3 regions of the Aneurinibacillus uraniidurans genome follow, and region 2 is predicted to be linked to each of the others. Evidence: riboswitches for the same ligand, from Rfam matches in the RefSeq annotation. Region 2 holds a riboswitch; each other region holds the start of a gene.
The links. A riboswitch is a leader RNA that binds a small molecule or an ion and turns the genes downstream of it on or off. The one in region 2 is predicted to bind cyclic di-AMP.

Region 1 (7,486 bases), 1.6 Mb from region 2:
GGGCGATGAGCGTTGCTACGTCTAGTTGGACCTTTAAATAGTTTGCGAGTGGAACAAGAGTGACAATTACGACCATAAAAATGAGCGTAAGAACAGTCAGTAATGTCGTCAGAGCAATTTCGTTCGGTGTTTTCTGGCGAGATGCGCCTTCCACTAGCGAGATCATTTTATCGAGGAACGACTCGCCAGGATCGGTAGTAACACGCATAACGATGGAGTCCGATACGACTCGTGTGCCTCCTGTGACCGATGAGAAATCGCCACCTGCTTCTTTAATAACGGGAGCTGATTCCCCGGTAATCGCAGACTCGTCAATAGAAGCTAGGCCTTTGATGATCTCACCATCAGCCGGAATCAGATCATACGTATCGACACGGACGATATCGCCTTTGCGTAACTGAGTGGACGAGACTTCACGAATGGTCCCGTCTTTTTGTACCAGACGTGCGATCGTGTCAGACTTTGCCTGACGTAGACTATCTGCCTGTGCCCGACCACGTCCTTCCGCCAGTGCTTCGGCAAAGTTGGCGAATAGGACGGTAAAGAGAAGAATCAAAAATACGGCGATGTTGTAGCTCCGGCTGACCGTGCTTGGCCCAAAGGCATCTGGCAGCAGAGATAAAATGAGTGTAATAAAGGTGCCAATTTCGACAATGAACATGACAGGATTTTTCATCATGACCATTGGATGCAGCTTTTTGAATGAATCAATGATCGCTTGCGAGATAATGTGCTTATCCAGCAGTGACTTCGCTTGATTGGCCATTGTGGCTTCCTCCTCTTGTACGTCTAATTCCTAAAACATTCCCAGATGTTCTGCGATCGGGCCAAGGGCGAGCGCCGGGAAAAAAGTCAGGGCACCAATGACCATAATGATGACGAGCAGAATCATCGTGAATAGTGGTGTATCCGTCCGGAATGTACCGGCTGTCACAGCGACAGGCGGCTTCACAACGAGCGAACCTGCAATCGCAAGCATGGCGATAATGGAGATGTAGCGTCCGAACAGCATAACCAGCCCGATGACGATGTTATAGAAATTTGTGTTAGCGCCAAGACCGGCGAATGCTGACCCGTTATTTGCTGCTCCTGATGTGAAGGCGTAGAGTATTTCGGAAATGCCGTGCGATCCACCGTTTAAAATCGATGCCATTGATTCCGGGCGCAAGAATGCAAGCGCTGTGGGAACGAGAATGATGACAGGATGAGTAAGCAGGGCAATGGAAGCAAGCTTAATTTCTTTTGCTTCAATTTTTTTGCCGAGGAACTCCGGTGTTCGTCCGACCATCAAGCCGCAAATAAATACGGTCAGGATGACATAGAGCAAACCGTTTAATAACCCGACACCTTTGCCGCCGAACACGTTATTCAGCATCATTTGTGCGAGCGGAACCATGCCGCCGAGCGGGGTAAGGGAATCGTGCATATTGTTAACAGAGCCGGTTGTGGCCGCTGTGGTTACGGTTGTAAACAGAGCCGAGCCAGCGAGTCCGAAGCGAACTTCCTTGCCTTCCATATTGCCGCTGACCCCAAGTGCTTGCAGGGCTGGCGTACCTTTGTATTCGGCAAAAAATACGACGGAGAGCATAGTGAGAAAAATGATGCTCATCGCAGCAAAAACGCTCCAGCCTTGCCGTTTGTTTTGTACCATTACACCGAATGCGTACACAAGCGCAGTCGGTATGAGCATCATGCATATCATATGAACGAGATTCGTGAGTGCGGTTGGGTTCTCAAATGGGTGAGCTGCATTCGTGCTGAAGTAGCCGCCGCCATTCGTGCCCAGATGTTTGATGGATTCAAGCGAAGCGACTGGACCGCGTGTAATCGTTTGTTCCGCTCCACTAAGCGTTGTAGCTGTTACAGCTCCGTGAATCGTTTGCGGTGATCCTTGAAAAATGAGGAACAGCGCAACGAAAAACGAGAGTGGAAGAAGAATTCGTGTAATGGTGCGGGTGAGATCAACATAGAAGTTACCCAAATCATCCTTGCGCCCGGAAAGCCCGCGAATAAAAGCGATCGCTACGGCAAGGCCGGTTGCTGCCGAGGTAAACATCGGAAATGTGATCGCAAGCATTTGTGAGAAATAAGAGAGGCTGTTCTCTCCGCTGTATGCCTGCCAGTTTGTATTTGTGATGAATGAAGCTGCTGTATTAAAGGCAAGTGCGCTCGGCATATTGTCGATGCCATCCGGGTTAAACGGCAAATATTTTTGCAGGCGCAGTACAGCATACATCAGCAGAAGCATAATAAAATTACTCAAAAGTACAGCCAGGGTATACGCTTTCCAGCCCATTGACTCTTTTTCGGTAACACCCATGAGTCGATAGATCAATCGCTCAAACGGTCCAAAGACGCGATCAAGCGCAGTTTGGTTATAATCAAATGCATTTACAAGGTAGCGCCCCATTGGTTTTACTAGCAAAAGAAAAATTGCCAGCGTAATCGCTACCTGTACAAATCCCATTGTCATGTAGAATTCCTCCCTTACGCTTTCTCGCAAAATATGGTGAATCCGAAAAACGAAAGAAATGATACAGCAAATAGTCCAACCGTTACAAAATCATTGAACAAGCGTGATCCCTCCTTTCCTGAAAAATGGAATAAAAAATAGACCGACAATATCTCCTTCTCCATCAGAAAATGGCATGCGGAAACGAGCGCTGTAAACGCGCATCCTGCATGATCAATCTGATAGAGAAAAAGCATCATCGGTCTACCGAATGCCCATCCGTGCCTGGCACGGACCTGCATCAAGTCCCCCTGTTCTTTTTTGCTCTAAATAATAAGCAAAGAAAAAAAGACCTGCAAACAACTTGAATAAATGGTTTGATTTACCTTAAAAAGGCAACAAAAAAACCATCCTCAATAGGCGGTCTATGACCTCCTTCGCTTTAGCCGACGAAGTTAGCTGACGGGTAGGATGGCGAAAGAGTATTCTCATCCCTCTCTGCAAAAGCAGAGATTAACCCCAAAAGATTGGTTCCTCCGTTCCCGGCGCGCCGGGACTAGGCCGAATATGCGGTTGCTTCATGTGCTTAATTATACGAGCGGACTCGAATAAAAATAAAACCGTGAATATGAGGAAAATAGGAACAAAAGCAATGATTTAGGCGGAAAAATGAGGATAAAATACTCGCAATCAAATGAAATCTCTTTTTTTTAGCGTTTTTTATCACTTTACAAAGTTCTAGCAGCGGGAGTAAGATACTACCATCATTTTAATACATATATCGTTAGATCGCTGAGTCCCGGATCGGGAACGGGGGAACCAACTGTACAAGATAGATATTTGTACACGGGGTGAATCGCGGCAGAGCCGTGTAGGGTGACTTTTCACATCCGAATCCGACAGCTAACCTCGTAAGCGTATGGGGAGGAATTAGAGGAATGGGGCAAGTAGTAAAAAGCCACATGGAGTCGACAATTAGTGAGGCATACATTAAATTTTTGCGCGGTATACTTGGCAGAGGACCAAAAGAAACTAAAACATACATTATTCGCGATATGGTAATTGTTCGCTTAAAAGATGTGTTAACGCAAGAAGAAAAGGCATTAGCTCATACAGAACGGGGACGTCCGCTGGTGAAGCAAATGCGGCGGATTCTTCGCGAGACGCACAGCGTACAGACGGAAGAGATCATCTCGACCATTACAGGCTGCCAGGTTATTTCAAGCCACAGTGATATTAGTACAAAGCTTGGGGAGCAAGTTGAGATGTTCATATTAGATTGCGATCTAGAAAAGAAATGCAAAGTCAAAATGGAATAGAATGGAGGCCGTCCGAGTGAGGACGGCCTCTTTTTTGCTGCATCTTCTAGCAATGACCGGCTGTGCATATACTTAGCAGGGGAGAGGAGGGGACAGATGAAGCGGCGAAAAAAACGTTCGGTGCGTGCACCAATACCGTCACGTTATATGTTTCTTATCTCTCTTGCCGTTTTTCTCGGATTATCAATTCAGACGTTCTATTATATCGAGAAGAATCTTGAGCCGGTTATTCGAGATATTGCTCGTGCCCGTGTAGAGCAGATGGCGACGAAAACACTTCATGATGCGATTAGTGAAAAGATCGTAAAACAGACGAATTTTAAAGAACTTGTTCAGGTACAAAAAGATAAAAACGGAAAGATACAAGTGGCGTCATTTGATTATAATCGTTATGCGCCTATTGTAGCTGATGTTACCGAAAATGTCGGGCGCACGCTAGAAAAATTAGAACAAACACCAGAAAAAATTCCACTTGGGCAGGCGTTACGAAGTAATTTGCTTGCCCAGTATGGACCGGACATTCCGGTCACACTTGTTCCATATGGAAGCTCCCATGTAGAGCTGAAGCCAGAAGTAAAAGAGGCAGGTATTAACATGGTGCTTGTTACCGTTTATGTGGTTGTTCATACGAAGATTAAAATTGTGATTCCGTTTACGACAGAGCCTACCTCGCTTACGATGGAAATTCCGATCTCGAATACATTGATTGTAGGGGATGTCCCACAGTTTTATTATGATGGTAACGGGAAAGCTGTTGGAAGTGAGGTCCCTGGTGCTGTACCGCCTGCCATTCCCCCTGTTCAAATGAATGTCAAAAACGAATAATAGTAACAATTTTGTAACAATTAACCCCCGATATTTATTAAATTTCTCGCATTATTTTTGTAATATTATAGAAAAAGGAGGGGGAATATGGGAGGAGTAGTAAGTAATTGTGAATATCATATGTCACAAGATCGGAAGCAAAGTTTATTGCAAACACTTTTAGAGTATGCCTATTGCGAACCAAGTAGTCTTGTAGAAGAATGCATGGAACGTACAGGAATTTCTCACTTGTTTGAACTTGAAAAATTATGTACAGAGCTGAAATCCGAGCGTAAGCTGTATGATTATTATATTTATGACGATTACCGACGAATCAAAGTAGCTCTTTATTAAAGGGCTATCATAATCCCCTAGGAATCATTTGGAAGGTATTACTTTTGGTACACCGAGCATGGATATTCATGAAACTAAATTTTGAATAGATGTTTAACAAATGGGGATAAAGGGCATACTATACAATAGTAGCATGAAAATTTTCTCTCTCTTTCTCCCCCTATACATTCGCCCCTGCCGGAAAAATGGCAGGGGCGCTTTTTTATGCCCGAAGCAGGTCAAGAAAACGCTGTTCCGGTGTACGAGTATCCTGTTTCCAAGCCTCCGCAGGTTCATCTACGATCAGGCGACCTTCATGCAATAGAATAATCCGATCGGCTACAGCCAGTACATCGTGCAGCAAGTGAGAGGAGAATACAATCGTTTTACCTTGTTCCCGGCAGGTGAGCACTTGCTGTTTCCACTCCTCTACCCAGAACGGATCAAGCCCATTACCTGGTTCATCCATCAAGAGGATGTCCGGATTGCCAAGCATCATCTGAGCGAATAGCAGGCGCTGCAGCATGCCGCGTGAAAAGGCAGCAGGTTCTTTATCCGCCGCGTGCGTGAGTCCTGTCATAGTTAGTACACTATCGACTTCGCCCCGGTCGCATCCTTTCAAGTCAGCCAGATAGAAGAGCCAACGACGGGCACTTACACCAGGTGGGACATGAATGGCATCAGGCATGAAGCCGGTGCTGTTGCTGGTAAGCCCACTAATCGTACCACCATCTGCGTGAAGTGTGCCGGCCATCATATGAAGCAAAGTGCTTTTACCTGCGCCATTGCCGCCGCACAGTGCGACACAAGAGCCGGATGCAATCGACAGGCTCAAGGGTTCGAGTGCGGTCTGAGGACCGTATTTTTTCGTAATTTGTTCAATGGTAATCATGAAGCATCATCCTCTCCCGCGTCGTATGCGTGCTGCTGCAAAATGAAGTGGAGTAGCTATATACAGAAGTATAATGATGGTTGCTGTCGCAATCCCAGCAGCGGAGTTAAACCACTGCTCCCAGTAGTAGAAGGCAGGGCCATAAATATAGCCATCCCCCCGCCAGAATACGGAAGCAACTCGGACGGCTTCCACTGGATTCAGCACAAGTGCACCAGCCAGAACTGGCTGCTGTGCCGAAGTTGGAGCAAAAGGCAGGGCGACCATGAGAACCATGCTGTATACATAAACAGAAACAAACCAGATTAGCAGGCTAGCTGCAACGGCACCAAGCCGACTTTGGACCCTTCCCCCGATCCAGAGACCAATCGCACTGCATATGCCGCACAGAGCAATCCCCATAGCGAGGAGTGGAAGTGTGTGTGAGACGGTAGCTCCAGGTAGAAGAAACAGACCGAGAAGCTGAGCAATTCCAAAACCGACGAGCAATGTCAGCAGGAATGCACCGAATAGCCCGAAGAATTTGCCCAGGATATAGCAAGCTGGTGGCAATGGATATGTGCGCAAAAGTCCGGTCATGCCGTCGTTTCGTTCCGATGCAAGCGAAAGAGACGCAATGGTAAGACTCATAAGTGGCGCGAGCTGGAGCATGAGATTCATCTGGGATGCTGCCTGACGGGTGAAGCCGGACGCATCACCACCAGCGGGCATTAGGCGAGCTTCCCAGATCAGCATGAACATGTTCAGCAGAGCGAATAAGACAGCGAATGCTGCCAGCCAGCGGCTGTGCAGCAAGGTTCGCAGTTCATAAGCAGCAACGGCTGCTAGTTGTCGGAAAACAGTTGGCTGTTTCATTCTTATTGATGGGCCGGTTTCATATCGCTCTGCTGCATTTGGTGTTGTCCGGTTTCACCTTGTTTCATTTGACCGTGTTTCATGCCTTCCATCGGCATCATGTTGCCCTTGTCCATTTTCCAGTCATGCTTTTGTAGGTCAGTATAACTCATTACCGTGCCTGTCCCTTTTTCTTTTATAAAAGCATTAGCTGCAGCAGTGTCTTTAAAAGCATGTACGCCATAGCCCATTGGTGTCGGAACGGTACTTGCAAGCACATACGATGCATTTTCAAGCTTCAACCAGTCTTTAGATTGATTGTCTTGAACGAACTGAGCGGCAATTTTGTCTTCTTTATGTTCGCTTTCATATTTGTGAAGACAACCAAGGTCATCGAACTTTAAAGCTTTGCCGTCTTCTGTTACGTATTGGGCAGCATAGCCGTTGTTTTTAATCGCCATATGGCATTGAGCGCATGTATCTACCTTTTCGTCAATCGGCTGCGGCTGTGCTTCTGCCTTTTGGCCGCAGGCTGCCAGGATCGCTACTAGACAGAAAGAAAGAATGCTTAGTAAGAATCGTTTTGTCATGTTTGTTCCTCCTTAGTATTGTAGGTAAAAAATTATGAAGTGGTTGGTGGTAAAAGCAACGGGTAGTGATCGAATGTTCCATCGGCCCCGGTTAGCTGTTCGAGCAATTGTTGAAGCGGACTCGCATAAAAAATCGCCAGCAGCGGGTTCTGATCCATTGTCTTCAGCATGTCGTCTGCCATGCGGTATGGACTGTCTCCGATCTGGTCTCCATTTAGATCAAATCCACTGTAGTCATCCCAGTAGTTCCCTACTTTGTTCA
Region 2 (7,486 bases):
GGCCGTGAACCTTGGTTGGCGGGATGAGCCGATTGCTGAGCTTGCAAGACAGAAGCTGGATGCTCCTGTATATGTTTTAAATGATGCGAATGCAGCGGCACTTGGTGAAGCGTGGTGCGGAGCTGGACAAAATATTCTCGATTTGCTTTGTGTAACACTTGGAACAGGGGTAGGTGGCGGTACGATTGCAAATGGGAAGATTGTAAGCGGCCATCTTAATCTCGCTGGCGAGATTGGGCACATGTGCGTGCGCCCTGAAGGCGGGCGTGTATGCGGCTGTGGGGCTGTGGGGTGTCTGGAAACAGAAGCGTCTGCAACAGCACTTGGCGTATACGGGATGGAAGCAGCTTGCTCCGGTGCTTCCCAGGTACTAGCGCACATAAAGGAAGCGGTCGGCCGTATCACCGCTTATGATGTGGTACAGGCAGCAAAAAAAGGAGATGTGCAAGCGAAGGCTATTATAGAAAAAATGGCGTATTATCTTGGGTACGGATTGGCCAACGCTTATACGGTAACAGCTCCCGGTCGTATCATCATCGGTGGTGGGGTTGCAGCTGCCGGTCGTGTGTTGTTTGATCCGCTGTTCCATTTTTTTGACCGGTTTATTTTTTCAAAGGAAGTGCGCGGACGGGAAGTAATTGTGCCCGCGCTTCTTGGGAATGACGCCGGAATCGTTGGACTGGCCCGATGGATACAGACGAGTGAATCATCAAAGTAGGAGAGGATGACATAGTTATGAAGCGAATTGCAGTGTTAACAAGCGGGGGAGACGCACCAGGCATGAATGCGGCGGTGCGGGCGGTTGTACGGCACGGTCTTGCCTGCGATATGGAAGTATATGGGGTGTATCACGGATATGCAGGCCTGCTGGCTGGTCAGCTGGAATTGATGAATGCGAGAAGTGTCGGTGATATTATTCAGCGTGGCGGTACGATGCTGTACACAAGTCGTTGTGACGAATTCAGAACAGATGCTGGTCAGCAGAAAGCGATTGAACAACTGCGAGCAAACGAAATCGAGGGGCTAGTTGTTATCGGAGGAGATGGTTCATTTCGCGGTGCACAGGCGCTAACCAAGAAAGGATTTCCGACAATTGGGATACCGGGTACGATTGACAATGACATACCGGGTACTGAAATGACGCTAGGATTTGATACGGCGGTCAATACAGTTATTGAAGCGATTGATAAAATTCGTGATACCGCTACATCGCACGAACGTACATATGTAGTAGAAGTGATGGGACGTCATCGTGGTGATATTGCACTGTGGGCTGGACTCAGTGGTGGGGCTGAATCGATTCTGATTCCAGAGATTGAGCATGATATGAACGAAGTGATTCAGCGCCTCATGGAGGGACACAAACACGGCAAGAGGCATAGTATTATTATCGTATCAGAAGGCGTTTGTCCGGCTTCTGTGATTGGAGAACAGATTAAAGAGGCGACCGGGTTCGATACACGAGTTACGGTACTTGGACACGTACAGCGTGGAGGTTCACCAAGTGCGTATGATCGTATGCTTGGCAGTCGTTTGGGAGCAAAAGCTGTCGATTTACTGCAAGCAGGCGAAGCGGGTAAAATGGTTGGGATTTGGCAGAATCGTATTGTTGCGGCTACATTCGATGATGTATTTAATGGTGTGCTTAAAACGGATAACGCGATGTACGAATTGAGCAAGAGCTTGTCGATCTAACTTTAGAGTATAAGATGAAATAAGGGGAGACAGAGATGACGTGGAAACAAGCGTATACACGCTGGGCGGATTACATACAACTGGATGAAGAAATTAAGCATGAACTCCAGGAAGCAAGGCAGGATGAGCACAAGCTAGAAGAATGGTTTTATCGCGATTTGGAATTCGGCACAGGGGGGCTGCGCGGAGAGATCGGGCCAGGAACGAATCGGATGAACATCTATACGATCCGCAAGGCAACAGCAGGACTGGCTCGTTGGATTGAAGCTCAGGGGGAAGAAGCAAAAAAGCGTGGTGTCGCCATTGCGTATGACGTGCGGCGTAAATCAAACGAATTTGCTCGTGAAGCTGCACGTACGCTTGGTCGACATGGCATTCGCGTGTATTTATTTGATGAGCTGCGCCCGACACCGGTGCTTTCTTTTGCTGTGCGTCATCTGGGAGCGTATGCCGGGATTGTGATTACAGCAAGCCACAATCCACCGGAATACAATGGATATAAAGTGTATGGACCGGATGGCGGTCAGCTTCCGCCTGCTCTGGCAGACGAAGTAATTGGATACGTAGGGCAAATCGAAAACGAACTGCTCATTGAAGTAGCTGACGAGGATGAATTAAAGCGGACAGGGCTTCTGACGATGATTGGAAAAGAAGTGGATGAAGCTTATATCGACGAGCTTCGTACGCTGTGTCTGAATCCGGAGTTGGTACGTCAAATGGGCGATCAAGTGCGCATTGTCTTTACTCCGCTTCATGGTACAGCCAATAAGCTGGTGCGGCGTGGGCTTGCTGAGCTTGGATTCTCGCAGGTTGCAGTTGTGGCTGAGCAGGAGAATCCTGATTCTGAATTTTCGACTGTACAGTCGCCGAATCCAGAAGAGCATGCGGCGTTTAAGCTGGCGATGCGTGATGGCGAGAAGTTCGATGCAGATTTGCTGCTTGGTACTGACCCGGATGCAGATCGAGTCGGTGTAGCAGTAAAGGGCGAATCTGGTGAATATGTGGTGCTGACTGGCAATCAGACTGGAGCACTGCTTCTCGATTATATTGTTTCCCAAAAGCAGAAAGCAGGTACGCTTCCTGTGAATGGAGCGGTGTTTAAGACGATTGTTACGTCAGAGATTGGCCGTGCGATTGCTGCGCGATATGGGCTGACAACGATGGACACGTTGACGGGCTTTAAGTTTATCGGAGAGAAAATTCGCGAGTATGAAGAAAGCGGCGCGTTCACATTTGTGTTCGGATACGAAGAAAGTTATGGTTACTTGATCGGTGATTTTGTGCGGGACAAAGATGCGGTGCAGGCATGCCTATTGGTAGCTGAGGTCGCTGCACATTACAAGTCACGCGGTATGACGATATATGAAGGATTGCAAGAAATATTCCAGAAATACGGATACTATCTTGAAGATCTAGCTTCTCTTACGCTTAAAGGCAAAGAGGGGGCAGAAAAAATTAGCGGACTTCTGTCTGCGTTTCGTGAAGCGCCGCCTGAAGCGATTGGTGGACGAAGTGTGGTCATATGTGAAGACTATAAAGCAGGAATCCGTTCTTATAGTAGGGAAGCACGTACCGAAGCTATTTCGCTTCCTGTTTCGAATGTACTAAAATACATTCTTGCAGATGGTTCCTGGTGCTGCGTTCGCCCATCTGGCACAGAACCAAAAGTGAAATTCTATTTTGGTGTTCAGGGGAAAAGCATGGAGGAAAGTCGAGCCTTACTCGCCTCACTTAAATCCGACATGCTGCAAAAGGTAGAAAGCCTGCTTCAGGTATAATAGGAAAAGGGAGTCGCAGTTGCGGCTCCTTTTTTCGTGAATCAAATCGCAAATGTGTCTAAAATGTAAAATTTTCATGAATTCCCTATCTATTATCGACATGTTTCGCTAAAATGAAAAACGTTGTTGTTACGTTAAGTAAATCAAGGAAACAGAGTCGGTTATTGTCTAAGGAGTGTAAAAATAAAAAAATAGTTACTTGCTGAATCTGTGTTTTTTTTCAGGCACAGAGCGGGGGACATGCATGCTTCATATGGGGTGTATCCGCGCTTGCGGAGGGAGACCTTATCCTCTCAACCCGTCAACTAACCTCGTAAGCACGAAGGGAGTACGACTGTAATGAAACGAAATAAAATTCTGGCTGCTGCATTAACAGGTATGCTGGCGCTAACGGGGGTATTCGGTACGGCAGATAAAGCATCTGCAGCATCAGTCGATCACATTGTGAGCGTTGCCCAAAGCTTGATTGGTGTACCATATCGTTGGGGTGGAACGACGACAAGCGGGTTTGATTGCTCGGGATTTGTCCGCTATGTATTTGCTAAGGAAGACGTATCGCTGCCGCGGACTGCGTATGCGATGTATCAACAAGGAACGCCTGTATCTCGTTCTGCGCTTCGTAGGGGAGATATTGTTTTCTTTAAAACAGAGAGCTATGCACCGGTTACGCATACAGGGGTATACATAGGGAATGGCAGGTTTGTTCATGCATCTAGCAGCAAAGGTGTATCAGTCAGCAATGTAAACGATCGATATTATTGGGGTCAGCGCTATGTCGGTGCTAAGCGCCTATAAGCGTTTATTTATAGAGGAAAAATAATAGAAGAATAAAACGTCCATGCTGTCAATCATCAGCATGGACGTTTTTTAATTTTTCCTTATTTAGGTATATAATGAAACAGAAAATAAAAAGAGTGGAGTGAAAGCATGAAAACACGCACAGCATGGCGGATGTTTGGAGTCTTCTCCCTTTTTTCTGTTGTTGTGCTTGCCGTGGGTCTAACGCTTGGCATACGTGATGTTATACATCCGGCCCCTGTAAGCTGGAAAACGGATCGAACTGGAGAAAGTAGTGGCACGCCAAAAACATCTCACAACCTGCAAATTACGGCGCTTGGTGATTCGCTAACAAGAGGGACAGGGGATGAGTCCGGGTTTGGCTATGCGGGTAACTTACGCAGTCGTCTCGCGGAAAATACAAAAAAGGACGTATACGTATATAACAACGGCGTAAATGGGTACAAGGCGTCCAACTTGCTGAAAGATTTACAGACAAAACCAGACATTCGTCGCCAGGTACAGCAAGCAGACATCATTACTTTATCGATTGGCGGCAACGATTTGTTCTACACACAGTCCGATGAGGTAAAGCCGGACGTAATCCGCACACGTATTCCTACCGCGCTTACGAATTATAAGGCGATTATTTCGATTGTGAACGAGCTAAATCCAAAGGCGAAGCTGCTATATGTTGGGCTGTATAACCCATTTCCAGATCTACCGAATGCAAAAGAAAGTGCAAAGGTTGTACAACAGTGGAACAATGGTGTCACACAGGTGCTATATGAACATCCACAGGCGATTTTTGTGCCGACAGATGACTTGTTTCGCAGCGATGGAATGAAATACATATCAAGCGATCATTTTCATCCGAACCAAGCTGGATACAAGCGGATTGGGGATCGGATGGCCGAGGTGTTGAAATAGGAGGGGCGCACATGGAACAAGTGACGACGCTTGTGATTGATCAGGTTGAAAAAACAATTCGTGGTACGGAGATTATTAAAGGCATTTCGTTTTCGGTTCAGTCCGGGGAAGTATTTGGATTTCTTGGTCCCAATGGATCGGGCAAGACGACGACGATCCGCATGCTCGTCGGACTCATCCGCCCGACCGCTGGTACGATTAAAGTGTGCGGATATGATATTCAGAAAGAGCCAACCAAGGCGCTCTTACACGTTGGGTCCATTGTAGAAAATCCGGAGATGTACTCGTATATGACGGGAATGGAGAATCTTGAACATTTTGCTCGGATGATTCCAGGCGTAACGGCGCAAAAAATTGCTGAGGTAGTAGAGCGTGTTGGTCTTACTGCACGCATTGACGATGTGGTAAAAAGCTATTCGCTGGGCATGCGCCAGCGGCTTGGGATTGCGCAGGCATTGCTCGGAGATCCAAAGCTTCTTATTCTTGACGAACCGACGAATGGGCTTGATCCGCAGGGGATTAAAGAGCTGCGTACGTTTATCCGGCAGCTAGCCGATGAAGGGCTTAGTGTTTTTATCTCTAGCCATCTATTAAGCGAAATTCAGCTAATGTGCGATCGGGTGGCGATTATCAACCAGGGGAAAGTGGTGCGAGTTGGGGAAGTAGATGAATTGCTGCGTCAGCCGTATCGTCGTATGATCTGGTACGTACGCCCGGCAGACCGTGCGCGTGAGATGATTTTGTCATTCCCAGGAGTGGTTGCGGCTCCGCTTCAACCAGAAGATGAGGGAATAGCGATTGATATCGATCCGGAACAAATTCCGCAACTAAACGCGAAGCTTATTGAAGGTGACATTGATGTATACGGACTAGAGTGGAGAAAGCCTAATCTGGAAGATATGTTCTTGGAGATGACAGAAGCAGGAGGGGAGACGGATGGGTAGTATGTACATGCTCGTCATGAATGAAGTAATTAAGATGCTGCGCAAAAAGCGTCTTTTGGTTGTCGTGTTGATTTTGCTTGTGCTTGTTCCGATTTTTACATATGCACAGCTGAGGGTGGCGGTTAACAACCAGAAACAGCTGGGTACGTCTGATTGGAAAGTCGCACTGCGTCAGCAAATTAACGATACGACTAATCGGCTTTCAAGTACGCGCATTCCAGAGGAGTGGAAGCAGTGGATGCGCATTCGCGTGGAGCAGCAGCAATATTATCTCAACAACAATATTGATCCAAACTCCCCGAATGCGGTCACGTTTACGCGGGATTTCATGAACAATGCGGTATCGCTGTTTATTCCGCTGCTTATTGTCATTGTCGCTGCGGATATTGTATCCGGGGAATATACGAGTGGCACGATTAAAGTGCTGCTGACCAGGCCGGTACGAAGGTGGAAAATTCTCACGAGTAAGCTTATTGCGCTTGTGCTATTTGTCTCCGCCATTGTTGTGCTGACAGGTGGAGTAGCATATGGAATATCTGGTCTTGTGTTTGGCTATGGCGGCTGGACGTATCCAGTATTGACGGGATTTCAGATTCGGGGGGCGAATGTCAATACAGATTATGTACATGTGCTGCCCCAGTGGCTGTATATTCTCATGGAATATGGTCTGGCCTGGTATGCTTGCCTTGCGGTCGCCTGCCTGTCGCTTATGGTTTCGGTTCTTGTCCGCAGTACAGCAGCAGGGATGGGCATTATGGTTGCCGCGTTAATTGCGGGAACGATTTTAACGAATATGGCGTCAGCGTGGGAGTCAGCGAAATACTTTTTTATGGTGAACCTGCAAATTACGGATTATTTGTCCGGAATGCTGCCACCAATCCCGGGGATGAGTCTTTCTTTTTCGCTGGCTGTGCTTGGGGTATGGAGTGCGGTTGCGCTTGTAATTGCTTATTGGGCGTTTACACAGCGTGATGTACTGAATTGATAAAAAAATCCCGCTATCCAAATAGTCGATGGCGGGATTGTGTAGTATGTGCATTACGCCTTTGTAGCAGGTGCTGGCTGCGGCAGTGGCTCGATCTGATAACCTTTTTTTTCGAGCATATCAATAATAGCGGGAAGCATATGCAGCGTTGTTTGTTTCTCGTGCATTAAAATAATCGCACCTGGATGTACTTCTGATGTAATATTCTTCATAATAATGTCCGGCTGATTGGGATGCTTCCAGTCCAAACTATCAACGCTCCAGTAGACAAAGCGTTGATCTGCTTCCTTGGATGCAAGCAGAGAGTTTTGGTCAATGGCTCCATATGGTGGACGGAAGTAATAGATTGGCACGCCGACTTTATTGGATACATACGT
Region 3 (7,486 bases), 1.6 Mb from region 2:
TCTATTCGACTTGATCAAGGAAGATATGCTGAATTTACCGGATGCGGATATGATTGCAATGTTTAAGCAGTCGAATGCACATGCCGGTGGATTCATGAAAAAATGGGGTGTCGACTATGGGCACTCAAGTATCAAGGAGCATGCGTTTGCACAGTTTTGTATTGAAGGGGTATCCCGCTGGTTTACCGAAGCGTTAGAGACTGTACAGGCAGCGAAGTGGCTGTCATTTACCGAGTTTAGTCTGCGCTATCAGAAGCCAGAAGACTTTGTCGTTCCTGTTGAATTAGACAAGCACACGGAAGTAAAAGAACGGTATCTAGCATTTGGTCAGAAATGCCTTGCACGCTATGAAGAGCTCGTGCCGCTCTTTTTTGAATTGATTAAAGCGAAAAATCCAGCGATCACAGACGGTGCCGCAGAGAAATTGGCGTATGAGAATGCGCGTAATGCACTGCCGCTTGCAACGAAATCAAACGTTGCGATTACGGGCAATGCACGGGCGATCTCAGATGCGATTGCCGAGCTTCTTGCGCATGAAGGGTATAGTCAAGAGTTTGTAGAGACCGCCGAGAAGGTACGGCTTCATACGACGGAAGTTTTGCCATCTTTGATTAGTCATACGGAAGCCACACCGTTCCACCGTTCATACGTGGCAGATTTTTATCATCGTCGTGCAGCTGAACAGAAAGAACTGCCGCTATATAGTGGTCCGTTTGTGGAAATAGAAGACGATGCGCCTGCCCTTACATTTGTGCATACGGATGATATGACACTAGGGAATGTCTCGCTGATGAACCGCTTCAATGAACTGCCAGCGGTAACACGTGCGTTTGGCAAGCGGGTAGCGGTTGTATGTTCAGAGGGTTGTCACCATCAGATTATTCGTCACCGCGCATTTGATTTCTCGATTCAGCTTCCAGATACACGTTATGGCTTTATTTTGCCGCAGGAAGTTGTAGACGCGACTGGTACTGAGACAGCGGATCGTATTACGGATATTTTCCTATCCTTGCACGCTGAGTCGCATGAATTGTACGAAGCACTCATGGCGGCTGGACTTATTGGAGTTGCTCCGTACGTTGTTCTGAACGGCAATGCACGTCGACTGCCGTTCTATGCTAACATGTACGGACTTGCGCATTTCATTACCTTGCGTAAGGAGGAATACGCTCAGGATGAAATCCGCAGCGTAGCCGGTCAGCTTGAGCATATCTTCGCTGCTATGCAGCAGCAGCTGCCAGGCTTTGCGCTTGACCGTCACATAAAAAAATAGCTTGTTTTGCCGAGGGGCAGCCTCATACATCTATGGAGCAGCTCCTTTTTGTATAACATTTTTCCTATCGTTCGTAAAACTGTTAGAATTATTATGATACTAAAGGTTGTATACCTGCTATAAATAAAGAAAAGGGATTATCGCAGAGAGGAGCTGAAAGGATTGCGTGGGGTGGGAGAAGCAATAGATGTGAAAGACCATCTTTATCTGGCTTCAATTGTATTTGAGCACTCAAGTGACGGGATTTTAATTACAGATGCTTCTGCTATCATTATTAGCGTGAATCCTGCTTTTACGCGTGTAACGGGTTATCGATCTCAGGAGGTAGTTGGTAAGACGCCACGCATTTTGCGTTCGGGAAAACAACCGCCAGCTTTTTATTATCATATGTGGCGTTTATTAAAGGAGAAAGGAAGCTGGCAAGGCGAAGTATGGAACCGACGCAAGAATGGGGACGTCTATCTAGAATGGCTTCGAATTACGGCAATTAAAGACCGGATGGGCAGAGTAGTGTACTACATGGCGGTATTTGCTGATATTACGGAACGGGAACAGCTGCGTAATGAGCTGCTGCAGACAGCGAAAATTCAGCGCGATCTCCTGCCAGCGCCACTTGAAGATGACAGACTTAGATTAAAAAGTATTTACAGGCCATATCGATATGTAAGTGGAGACTTATACGGGTATAAGTGGACGCGGGACAAAACAAAATTGTTTGGATTTTTGATTGATGTGATGGGACATGGAGTTGCAACGGCCTTGCAGACATCAGGGCTGCGTATCCTGTTTCGCCAAGCGTTTGAGAGCAGCCGTTCACTTGCCGAGAGACTTGCTTATATTAATCATGAGGCGATGTGTTTGTTTACGGACGAATCATTTGCTGCAGCGATTTGCTTCGAAATTGATTTTACAACACATACACTTACGTATGCATCAGCTGGTATTACGTATTTTCTAGCATATACCGGGCAGGTAGAGGGACTTATTAAAGCATCGGGTATGTTTCTTGGTATTATGGATGGCGTACAGTATGAGCAGCATGAGCTAGCATTTGGCTCAGGAGATCGCTTCTTCTTTCTCACAGATGGCCTGTTTGATATGTTGCCGCTTTCATTTGCTGGAGAAGGAAAAGGATCATTCCGTTCTACGGTTGAGATGCTTGAGCGAATGGCATACAGCAAGGAATGCAGTGATGATGCGTCAGCGATTTGTCTGCAGATCCGATAGATAGATGATAGATAGATGGAGTGTAATAGGGGGGATACGCATGCGGGAGCTGCAGCTTGTCTGTATCAGGAAACAGGAGCTTCCATTCATACGGGAACAAATCCGTATATTCATCCAGGAAACAGTAACCGATGATAACATTTTGCTAGAGATTGCTGTCAATGAGGCCATTAATAACGCAATGCGGTATGGAAACAGAGGAGAGCATAGGGCGGTGACCATTCGGCTGCACAGCACAGGGAAGCGTCTGATGGTTCGGGTGCGGGATGAGGGAGAAGGGTTCGAGGGGAATGAACGATTGCAAAGGCTATCATACGCGCATTATTCTACCTCTGAGGAATTATATAAAGAATCAGGACGAGGTCTCTATATTATGAAGAAAGTAACCGATTATATAAAATATAATCAAAAAGGTAACGAGGTTATGCTAGTGAAATATACAGATTCATGTCGGAAGTCAGTTTCTGTACGGAATGACGCACTCGTTGCCTTAGGGGATAATGGCTAGAAGAACAGGAGGGAAAATTGCTTGAATATTAGACAAAAGCTAGTCATTGCAAATCTGTGTATTGTCGTATTTATGTTGGCTATGGCAGGATACTCCAATGTTTCGTTAGTACGAATTAATGAAAATGGCGATACAATGTATCATAACCGGGTGGTTCCCATATCGCAGCTTGGAGTGATTGGTAAATATGCGGAAAATACACGGGTGAATATGTTGTCCTCGGTTGTCTTTCAAAAACCAGAGCTGACAGATAAGGCCGAAGCAAACCTTGTACAAATTGCTAAAATTATGAAAGAATATAGTAGTAGTAACCTAACAGAAGAAGAAAGAAATATATTTACCCGCTTTACTACTTCCTGGACCGAGTTTGAAACGATTGTGCGCAACAATATAAAGCTTGTTAAAGCAGGCAAGTATGCAGAGGCACGAGCTGGGTTGCAGAAGGGAGGCGCACCATTCGGCAAAGCAAGTGAGGAGCTTGCGAGCCTGATGAAGCTGAATGAACAAATAGCGGAACAGCTTATGAATCAAAACGAGGAATCGTACCAGTTTACTCATTTTATTCTGATCGTTTTAAGTGTAGTATCTGTTCTTACAGCAATCGGGGTGGCGCTGGCATCTGGCACAGTCATCTCGAAACCACTGCAAAAATTGGCAGAGCAGGCTAGACGGATTGCAGAGAATGATTTAACGGTAGAAGACATAGAAGTAAAAAGTAAAGATGAGATTGGTCAGCTATCTAACTCTTTTAATCAGATGAAGAAAAATCTGCATGCTGTTGTGGGCGGTGTATATCGCGGTGTAGAAGAATTGTCAGCTACGTCGCAAGAAATGGCTGCTTCAAGTGAGCAGGTGAGTGCAGGGGTTCATGAAGTAGATAATAGTATTCACGAAGTAGCGACTGCTGCGGAAGCAGGAAGTCAGGCGGTGGTGGATGCTTCCAAAGTACTGTTAGAGCTCTCTTCTCTGATTCAGATTGCGAAGGATAAAGCGAACAGCGCGGCCGAGAACTCTGATGAGACGCTACGTACAGCTGAAAATGGCAAAAATATTGTAGCCGATACGGTGCGACGCATGGAAAGCATTCAGAACCGAACGGCAGAAACAGAGACATTAATTGCTACCCTGAATGAGTACTCCAAGGAAATCGAACTGATCACTGATACAATTACACAGCTTGCAGCTCAGACCAACCTGCTGGCGCTGAATGCGGCGATTGAAGCAGCGCGTGCTGGGGAAGCAGGAAAAGGATTTGCTGTGGTGGCAGATGAAGTGCGCAAGCTTGCGGAGCAATCGAATGCAGGAGCGGTTCAAGTGGCTGAGCTTGTACAAAAAATCTCCGAAAGTACGCTTCGAGCGGTTACTGCAACCCAGCAGAGCCGAACAGAGGTAGAAGAAGGTACGGTCATTGTGGCACAGGCGGGAGAAGCGCTATCTGCTATTTTACGGGCTGTATCCGCTACTGAGAAAGAAGTGCGCAGCATTGTCGCAGTAACGGATGAAGAAGTAGCTGGCTCTGATAAAATTATCGAATTGATTCATTCTTTGGCGACAATTGTGGAGAATACAGCCCATCATGCGCAGCAAGTATCCGCTACGACAGAACAAGTGTCTACATCGATGGAGACGATTGCGGCTAGTGCGGAACAGACAAGCGCGATGGCAATTGAACTGCGTTCGAGAGTGGACCAGTTCAAAATGTGAGAACAGGAGAGGAGTGTCAGTTGTACATATGATAGAAGATATTGTATTAGCTAACCAACAAGTACATGTTACACTGCGGGGCAACATTTATGTAGAACAGGCATCCTCTATTCGCGAGCAATTGCTTACCTATATGGAAGAGGGCCATAAAAATTTCATGATTAATGTTGCTGCTGTAGACTATATTGATAGCTCGGGGCTTGGCGTGCTTGTGGCACTTCACAAGCGGACGCAGCAGGTAGGCGGGCAGCTTACGATTCAAGGGCTGCGCGGAGTTGTCAAAGAGTTGTTTGAGCTGACGCGGCTTACCAAAGTATTTACGATTGTGTAATTCTATACAAGCATGCTCGCTGTTACAAGCGAGCATGCTTTTTTTATGCGGTTGTAAAACTATGAGGAGAGGGATACGATTGGGGGTGGAGGAGAGAAATATGAATACAAAACAAAAGAGAAAAGCAGGGATCGAAGCGGCTGTTGTGGGATTAGCTGGAGCACTGCTGTTCATGCTGCTGTATATTCCACTACCCTGGATTCTTGGACCGCTTACCGCTGTGATGGTGTGGAGACTGTCTACTGGACGCACATTGTATTGGTCGACTGCTTTGCGTTCATCCGGGCTGCTTGTACTTGGCTCTATGCTAGGGGCGGCTTTTACACATGAAACGGTTGTACAGATTATTCAGCAGCTTCCATATATGGCTGTTTCTACAATCGCTACGGTTGTGTTTAGTCTTTCACTCGGAGCATGGGTAGCATATCGAACGGGTCTTACGCTGCCGAGTGGTGTGTTTGGTAGTGTACCGGGCGGGTTATCACAGATGCTTGTCCTGAGTGAGGAAGTCGAAGGAGTAGATGCGACTGTAGTCGCATTTATGCAGACAATTCGCGTCATGAGTGTCATTTTTGCCGTTCCATTTCTGACGATCCATGGTATAGGAGTCGAACAAGCTGTGCCTATAGCTTCTAGCAGTGGGGGAACGGGTAATATAGACGGTTGGATGTATGCTTTGTATGCGGTGATTGCGCTTGGAGGAGCATGGATAGGCAGAAAAATCGGGCTGCCGACTAGTGTGCTTACCGGACCGCTGTTAGCAACGGCATGTTGTGCTATTTTTTATAGGCCTGTTCCACCGCTACCGCATACGATTATTTTGCTATCCCAGTTTGCGATCGGTGTTCATATTGGTTTGCAGATGAAGCCGCATATGCTTGGAAACGTTAAAAAGCTGGGCGGATATACGATAACAAGCAGTTTGCTGCTCATTTTATTTTCGTTACTCGTTGCCTGGCTGCTGACAAAAGTATCGTCGATGACGCTTTCCACTGCATTTTTAAGTACTGCTCCGGGTGGAATTGCTGAGATGGGAGTAACGGCGGCGATGGTCCATGCTGACCTGTCGATGGTAAGTGGGTATCAACTTTTCCGGGTCTTTTTTGTGATTTTTGCCGTTCCTCCGGTGCTTACCTGGTGGATGCGCCGCCTGCAAAAGCAGAAAACAAGCATATTATAAATAAGTTGCAAAAAAAAACCTATAAATATGTCTAAATTTTGAACATTATCCAGAAAAACTTCTTTTTTTCGCCAATATTCGATAGAATAAGAGCGTTGTTACGAGAGAGAAATAAAGGTGTGAAGTTACAAAAATTTACTTGCCGAATTCACGTACTGTGAAGCGGGGGAAAGTATTTCTTTTGGGGTGAATCTGCGCATGCGGACAGAGACCTTATCCTCTGAACCCGTCAACTAACCTCGTAGGCTCGAAGGGAGTAAATCGTTCTTGAAAAGAAAGAATTTTTGGTCTTTTTTACTTGCCGCCTCTATTACAGTCACTGGTCTATCTTTATCATTTGGAGCTGAGACAGCGTCTGCTGCTTCGACAGCGACACTTGCTTCAAAAGCGAAAAGCCTCATTGGAATACCGTATAAGTTCGGAGGCACAACACGTCAAGGATTTGATTGTTCAGGGTTTTTAAATTACGTATTTAAAAGCGAGAACATTACGCTTCCGCGTACAGCAAGCGGGATGTATCAAAAGGGCACGCCGGTTTCACGTTCAGCATTGCGGACAGGAGACCTCGTCTTTTTCAAAACATCGCGCAGCGGAGGGATTTCTCATGCTGGTATGTATATTGGCAATGGGAAATTTGTACATTCCGCAAGCAGCAGCGGCGTATCGATTAGCAGTCTCAATGATAAGCATTATTGGGCTAGTCGTTATGCGGGTGCGCGTCGCGTGAATTAACATCCATACATAACTTTCGCAAAGAACTCTCAACTGCAAATGTGCGGTTGGGGGTTTTTTTATTCCCGGTAATCGACGTCATCGGCTACGATTAAAATATCGACAAAGCGGGTATTTTTCATGATTCGGTTTATGATGGAGCCTTTGATGATTTCTTCCCAGCGGGAGCGGGCAGATTGCCCAAGGACCATCTGGGTAATGCCTTTTTCATTCACGAAGTCGATCATGATTTGTTCGGGCTTTTTTCCTCCTAACGCTCGAATGTGAAATTCTGCACCGAGGTCACGCGCGATTTGTTCCAGCTCAAGATGCTGTTTGCGAGTTGTTGCATTGAGACGATCAACCGGAGCGAGTGGAATAGTCAAAATGTACAGCTCGCATTTCAGGCGGCGGGCAATTCGCCAGCCACGGCGGATCAGGCGTTCAGCATTCGGTCGGTAGTTGACGCAGACAAGAATTTTTTCGTTTGCGCCTTTCATTAGTTCAATGCCTCGCTCAAGTTTGTATGACTCAAGCCTTTCGTCGACATCG

Region 1: another riboswitch for cyclic di-AMP. It lies ahead of PO771_RS02955 (Na-translocating system protein MpsC family protein); the one in region 2 lies ahead of PO771_RS13915 (C40 family peptidase).
Region 3: another riboswitch for cyclic di-AMP. It lies ahead of PO771_RS02925 (C40 family peptidase); the one in region 2 lies ahead of PO771_RS13915 (C40 family peptidase).

The regions. Positions count from the first base shown of each region.
Region 1 is NZ_CP116902.1:573,530-581,015, forward strand. It holds gene kdpB (potassium-transporting ATPase subunit KdpB) at 1-766, opposite strand, end outside; gene kdpA (potassium-transporting ATPase subunit KdpA) at 797-2,467, opposite strand; gene PO771_RS02950 (hypothetical protein) at 2,488-2,754, opposite strand; cyclic di-AMP (ydaO/yuaA leader) riboswitch at 2,882-3,025, opposite strand; cyclic di-AMP (ydaO/yuaA leader) riboswitch at 3,233-3,384, shown strand; gene PO771_RS02955 (Na-translocating system protein MpsC family protein) at 3,391-3,771, shown strand; gene yunB (sporulation protein YunB) at 3,868-4,596, shown strand; gene PO771_RS02965 (hypothetical protein) at 4,684-4,929, shown strand; gene PO771_RS02970 (ABC transporter ATP-binding protein) at 5,132-5,800, opposite strand; gene PO771_RS02975 (ABC transporter permease) at 5,807-6,655, opposite strand; gene PO771_RS02980 (nitrous oxide reductase accessory protein NosL) at 6,658-7,224, opposite strand; gene PO771_RS02985 (right-handed parallel beta-helix repeat-containing protein) at 7,257-7,486, opposite strand, start outside.
Region 2 is NZ_CP116902.1:2,783,336-2,790,821, reverse strand. It holds gene PO771_RS13930 (ROK family glucokinase) at 1-718, shown strand, start outside; gene pfkA (6-phosphofructokinase) at 736-1,695, shown strand; gene PO771_RS13920 (phospho-sugar mutase) at 1,731-3,473, shown strand; cyclic di-AMP (ydaO/yuaA leader) riboswitch at 3,664-3,807, shown strand; gene PO771_RS13915 (C40 family peptidase) at 3,813-4,268, shown strand; gene PO771_RS13910 (GDSL-type esterase/lipase family protein) at 4,401-5,180, shown strand; gene PO771_RS13905 (ABC transporter ATP-binding protein) at 5,192-6,124, shown strand; gene PO771_RS13900 (ABC transporter permease) at 6,117-7,109, shown strand; gene PO771_RS13895 (polysaccharide deacetylase family protein) at 7,163-7,486, opposite strand, start outside.
Region 3 is NZ_CP116902.1:563,459-570,944, forward strand. It holds gene PO771_RS02895 (FAD-dependent thymidylate synthase) at 1-1,273, shown strand, start outside; gene PO771_RS02900 (SpoIIE family protein phosphatase) at 1,445-2,500, shown strand; gene PO771_RS02905 (ATP-binding protein) at 2,541-3,008, shown strand; gene PO771_RS02910 (methyl-accepting chemotaxis protein) at 3,030-4,712, shown strand; gene PO771_RS02915 (STAS domain-containing protein) at 4,741-5,043, shown strand; gene PO771_RS02920 (AbrB family transcriptional regulator) at 5,144-6,223, shown strand; cyclic di-AMP (ydaO/yuaA leader) riboswitch at 6,354-6,485, shown strand; gene PO771_RS02925 (C40 family peptidase) at 6,491-6,955, shown strand; gene PO771_RS02930 (universal stress protein) at 7,015-7,486, opposite strand, start outside.